DNA from 2 places in the Vibrio sp. PNB23_22_6 genome. Region 2 is predicted to be linked to the other one. Evidence: predicted binding sites of a transcription regulator. Region 2 holds the regulator's gene; the other holds the start of a gene.

Region 1 (3,155 bases), on a different contig from region 2:
ACCGCAAGACAAGAAGCCATACCGATGCCGTTATCAGCACCAAGCGTTGTTCCTTTTGCAGTTACCCATTCGCCATCAATGTATGGCTGGATAGGATCTATAGTGAAGTCGTGATCAGTGTCTTCGTTCTTTTGTGGCACCATATCGATGTGTGCTTGAAGCACCACACCTTTCTTGTTCTCCATGCCAGGTGTAGCTGGCTTTTTAATAAACACGTTGCCAGTGGGATCGCGACGTACGTCAAAACCTTGCTCCGTAGCCCAGTTAACAATGTACTGAGCGAGCGCTTCTTCATGTTTTGAAGGATGAGGAATGGAACAAATCTTATCGAAGAACTGCCAAAGTGGAGCAGGTGATAAGGTACTGATCTCAGAATGGAATTCAGACACGGAGGACTCCTTTTGATGTGTTTTGCCAAATATGTGTCGCAAAAATATTTTATGTCTAGCAGTACATGCTAGTTAGTATTGGCTTTAAATTGGAATCAAGCATACCACCAGAACGATATCGCGAGTAGTCGTCAGGAAAAGGAATTCTAACGTAGGTATCTCCTTTCTCGGCGAAGAAGTCATTAATAGGAGGTGAAGTTAAGTGCATATCATTTGAAAAAGCCATCAAATTACAGTCAACTCTTTTGTAATTAACTTTCACATAAGCTTTTAATGTGGTGTTTTTTTGAGTTTTGCGTGATGTAGCTCACTATAAATGTTGTAATTTAATTTCTTAATGGTATATTTGTAACCAGCTTTTTAAAGAAGAATGAAATGCTCAAAGGATGAGTCCGTTTATCGCCTCCAAGGAACCGAGAAATCAACGACAGTATTAATTGATTTAGAAGGTGATATTTATGAAAGGTTTACCAAGTGCAATGTTCTGGAATAACAAATCTGTTTATACCGGTAACTTTGTATACCCAACAAGCTTTGGTTACTAATTGCAACCAACGCATGTGACTCGAACAGTTTGTTCACCCCTATAAATTGGAATTTTTTTTCAGTAATAGTGCTGACATGATTCACCGCCACTCATTTTGAGTGGCGTTTTTTTATCTTTTTTTTCGTTTCCGGCTACTTTCTCACCACCAAAGCTCTTTTCTGTTACCACTGCCCCGCTTACCCCAATTACCAGCCAAATAATTAAGTGTTTTAGGTTGAAAAGTTGGTATTTTTATTTGGAAGTTTAATACATTGTTCACTTTGTACACATCGCCTTAAATAGCGTATTCGTCTATTACTGTTTGTTTATTAAGGTATAAACTCTACGAGCGCTTCAGGTTCTACCGAATGAATTGCATATCCAAAGAAAAAAAATGCATTAGAGTGAAAATTCTATCTGGAATTTGTTATTTGATAACTTTATAATCCCAGCCAATCGATTACGCAACCGTTTACTTTTTATCTTTACAGGATTCGAACATGCTCGAAAGGCTATTTAAACTTAGTGAAAACGGCACCAATGTGCGCACTGAGATCATCGCAGGTATTACTACTTTCCTTACCATGGCTTACATCATTTTTGTAAACCCGACGATTCTTGCGGATGCAGGTATGGATCGTGGCGCTGTATTTGTTGCGACGTGTCTTGCCGCTGCGATTGGCTGTTTCATAATGGGCTTAGTTGCTAATTACCCAATTGCTCAAGCTCCGGGCATGGGTTTGAATGCGTTTTTCACCTATTCTGTTGTGTTGGGTATGGGCTATACCTGGCAAGTGGCGTTAGCTGCTGTATTCGTTTCTGGTTTGCTTTTCATTGCATTGAGTGTGTTTAAGATCCGTGAATGGATCATCAATTCGATTCCTCTTTCTTTGCGTACAGGTATTTCTGCTGGTATCGGTCTTTTTCTTGCATTTATCGCGCTTAAAAATGCAGGCATCGTAGTTGATAACCCAGCGACACTGGTTTCTATGGGCAACATCACGTCACTTCAATCAGTGCTTGCGGCGATTAGTTTTTTCCTTACTATTGCTTTAGTTCACCGTGGTGTAAAAGGCGCGGTAATGATCGCCATTCTTGGCGTAACGGCGTTAGGTCTTATCTTTGGTGATGTGCAATGGGGCGGAGTCATGTCCGCACCACCAAGTTTAGCTCCAACGTTCATGCAGTTAGACTTCTCTGGCTTATTTGAAGTTGGCATGATTTCAGTCGTATTTGCTTTCTTATTCGTGGACTTGTTCGATACGGCAGGCACGCTAGTCGGTGTGTCTCAAAAAGCGGGACTAACTGACGAAAACGGTAACATTCCTCGTCTAAACAAAGCGCTACTAGCTGACTCAACGGCGACATCTGTCGGTGCGTTGCTAGGTACATCAAACACCACATCTTACATTGAGAGTGTGTCAGGTGTGGCAGCAGGTGGTCGTACGGGTCTAACAGCCGTCGTTGTTGGTGTGCTGTTCCTCCTTGCTCTATTGTTCTCGCCACTAGCGGGAATGATCCCAGCTTACGCGACATCTGGCGCGCTGTTTTACGTAGCTATCCTGATGCTTTCTGGGCTTGTCGGTATCGACTGGCGTGACCTAACAGAAGCCGCTCCGGTAGTGGTTACCTGTCTAGTTATGCCTCTGACTTTCTCTATCGCAGAAGGTATCACGTTAGGCTTCATCGCTTACGCCGCTATCAAGTTGTTCAGTGGTAAAGGCCGTGACGTATCGATGAGTGTGTGGGTTATGTCTGCCATCTTCATCGTGAAATACATCGTAGGTTAATCCGGTTTGAAAAAAGCCAGTGTGGATGTTGGTTCGCACTGGCTTTTTGTTTTTTTGGGATTTTCCCCGGTAATACCCATCGCAGTAAGTCAGTGATCAGAGTTAGCGTAGGAAAAAACGTTTGGAAATAAGGTGAAATTTTCGATAAGTAGTTATTCTACAATCAAAATTTTAAACGAAGTTATCGAGCGTTATAACAAGCTAGAATGACCAGTTATTTACTACGATTGGTAGAATACATTCACTTCTTCATTTTGTGTTGTTCACCGAATACGATTTTTCTGCGCAATAAGCGGAGAATTTTGATATCAGCGTTGGTATTACGGAAGTGTTTCGGTAGAATAATCGTTTGCGCAGCTTGAAACCCCCATTTCCTCTGGTGTGGAAAATTTAGTGAGATGTGTCCAATTCAGTACATCAAGCTAGGTAGAGGGGATGCATATTTTGAAA
Region 2 (3,155 bases):
TTTTGGTCTCCTCGAATATGAAGTTGATTGTTCACAACGAGTGCAAACATCGTTTCATCAGCGAAAAGCCCGAAGCCACCAAACATTGAGCGCGACTTGATCGTACCAAGTGCCTCAAACAGCTTCATTGAGTCTTTGAGTATCGGTTTATCCATGGTGTGTTATCTCGGTGTAATTAATATTACGCCACCAAAAATCAGGTCCGAGAGATTAGCAAATGCATGCAGACACAATGTCATTAAAGGGTAAACTCACTTAATGCATATTTGCCATCGGTAACCCCGCTACCTTTCACTATATTTAGTGGTTAAGGCCGGAGGCTTTGCGTCCCATCCTTTCGAATGGTTTGCCCTGTGCGTGACAAGAGGAGAATACTTCGTATATTGCATTAACATCACGTTCCAAACACTAAAGTGTGATCTCTATTCAACTAATGGTGCCATCTTAATGTGTCTAATTTCATATTTTGAAATGTCTACTTGCCATACAAAAGCTTGATGTAGGAAATGGGCAACAAGTTAGTTAAAACAGCAATTTATCTTAGCTTTTGATTATATAAGTAATGTGAAATGCTTAAAAAATTTCATTTTACGAAATAAAAAAAGCACTCCGAAGAGCGCTTTATAAACTTGAGGGGGAGTTAGTTCAATTTCTTAACGGTGTTACGAACCACAATCTCAGGCTGCATTTCAAAAATGCGTTTTTCGTGTTCTTTGTCTTTGATTCGCTCTAGTAAAATCTCGAACGCATTCTTACCAACACGTCTTTTTGGTTGGTGAATAGTCGTTAGAGGAGGCGAGAAGAACTCCGCAAGCTCAATATTGTCATAGCCAATCACTGAGATATCATCAGGGATTTTTATGCCATTTTGTTGTAGACGGCTCATTAAGCCTAATGCCATGGTATCGTTAAAACAGAATACCGCAGTAGGGCGTTTATCCATTGCCGTAATGTTGTCTGCAGCAAGTACTGCCGTATCACACTCGAAGTTACCTTCGAGAATTAACTCTTCGTTTACTGGTAGCTTTGCTTCAGCCATTGCACGTCGAAAACCAGAAATACGCTCTTTACATGCTGCTTTATCAAAGTGACCGCTTAGGCATGCAATATCGGTGTGACCATTGTCAATCAGGAACTTCGTTGCTAGGTAACCACCTTCTTCAGAGTTGTCGATGATCTTATCCGCCTTTGAGCTTTCTGGGCCCCAGTCCATGACAACTTTTGGTATATCAGCATGGCGATCCAGCATTTCTTGTAGCTCTTCGGTTAAATCCGAGCACATCACTAAAATGCCATCAACACGCTTTTCTGCCAGCATTCGAATATAGTCACGTTGCTTCTCATAGATACCACCAGTATTACATAGGATCAGTGTGTATCCTTGGCGGTAACAGTAGCTTTCAACACCGTCAATAACTTCAGAGAAGAATAGGTTTGTTGATTGTGTTACCAACATGCCGATAGTACGGGTTGAGTTACACTTTAAGCTGCGGGCAACAGCACTTGGCGCGTAATTTAGTTCATCAACTGCTTTCATTACTTTTTCTTGGGTTGTTTCTGCAACAAAGCGCGTTTTATTAATTACGTGCGAAACTGTTGTGGTAGAAACGCCGGCTAAGCGAGCAACGTCTTTTATAGTGGCCATAAATGATGTCCTGTATCGAGCTACTTAATACCGTAGTGAATACAACCTTACGCTTAGTATCTGCGCAAACCGAGTGTTATGAGGAAAGTAGTACTCAATAGTTCAGGCAGTGGTTGTTCCGAAATCGGTATAATAAAGGTTTGTAGCAACATTCGTTGCTGAGAGTATTATTCCTTTTAGTTACAATAAGGAATGGATCAGCAATGATGTTAATAAAACACAAAAACCGCTATATTTCAGCGGTTTACATATAAATCATATTTAATCGTTTGCGTTCACATTTTAGACTGATGCGAGCACGCTGGCAATGTTTTCAGCTGTGGTTTTGTGTATTTCAAGTCACATTTTAACTGCGAAATGAAAAGGCTTTTCTACGCCAGACTAAAACTGAACGAACAAATAAGGAGCTCTGAACTCCCCAAAATAGACGGCAATTATTCACCAAGAAGGTAATTGCTGTCCAGTTTACAAAATGCAATTAATAGTTGTGCAACGCTAACATAGAAGCCAAATTCATCGAATTGTTTACACTTGGCAGCAAATGGCGGTAACCAAGTTAACAGCTGTTGCTGAATGAAATCGTTCTGTTTGGTGAATGCTTCTTCCATATGCTTTTCTTGCTCGAGTTCGTTAGAGCGGATGATCATGTTACCCAAAAAGTCTAACTCAACGGCTAAATGGTCTGCGGGCTCTTTGAGATTTACGTCCACTTGAACACCAAAATCGGCCATCAGTTTTTCCATTTCTTCTGCTGGCTTGTCGTTTAACAGTCCAGATTTACCAATATACATCGATGCGTATGGAAGGGCGCCATGTTTTTCTGTTTTAAGGAAAAGTTCACAAAAGTCTGCGGCAAGTTCTAATTGGGCATCTTCACGATCTTGTAAGCGGTTTAAAGCGTCCACAAGCGAGTCTACGGCTGGTTTAAGGGATTTATTTTCACCTAAACCAGCTAAAAAGCTTCGAATTTCAACACTATGATAAGTCTCTAGTTCTTTTTCGGTCAGTTCTTTGGCGAACAGGCTAGAAAACCACCAGTAAATTTCGGCACGTTTTTCATTAAAAGCTTTCACTTCTTGCATTTTTTGCTCCTGAATGATGCTCTTAAAACGGCATCTTGAAGTCACTTGAGAATATTTCCTTAAGTGTAAACAATTAAAATGAATAGCAGTAACTATAATTATGATGCCTTGTGGAAGAATATGCTCTTTTGTTAATGGCTACAAATAAGCTTGCTTTGAATCAATAAAATCGCAAAATCTTGCTTTTTTATGTATCTATGACTAGAAATGTTACTAGTTATGAATAGAATACGTCTTGGAATATAAAGAAGACAGAAAGTGGTGTAAATGAGCTATCACGTATTGGTCGTAGAAGATGATGTTGTAACTCGCAGTAAGCTTGCGGGCTATTTCCAAAATGAAGGTTACAAAGTCAGTGAAGCAGAAAGTGGCGCAGAAATGCGCGAGGTGCTTCAAGATGGTGACGTTGATCTTATCATGTTGGATAT

The links. The regulator PurR, encoded in region 2, represses purine synthesis genes. The targets are predictions, from matches to a motif close to TNANGNAAACGTTTNCNTNA.
Region 1: a site for PurR is predicted at 1,376-1,395, ahead of ACVA54_RS15180 (NCS2 family permease). Genes of this name have one in related genera too.

What each region holds. Positions count from the first base shown of each region.
Region 1 is NZ_JBNFXP010000020.1:57,436-60,590, reverse strand. Features, by position in the region: gene ACVA54_RS15185 (aminoacyl-histidine dipeptidase) at 1-389, opposite strand, end outside; gene ACVA54_RS15180 (NCS2 family permease) at 1,416-2,705, shown strand.
Region 2 is NZ_JBNFXP010000003.1:255,582-258,736, forward strand. Features, by position in the region: gene ACVA54_RS04295 (TfoX/Sxy family DNA transformation protein) at 1-155, opposite strand, end outside; cyclic di-GMP riboswitch class I at 272-361, opposite strand; gene purR (HTH-type transcriptional repressor PurR) at 641-1,645, opposite strand; gene torD (molecular chaperone TorD) at 2,080-2,727, opposite strand; gene torR (two-component system response regulator TorR) at 2,995-3,155, shown strand, end outside.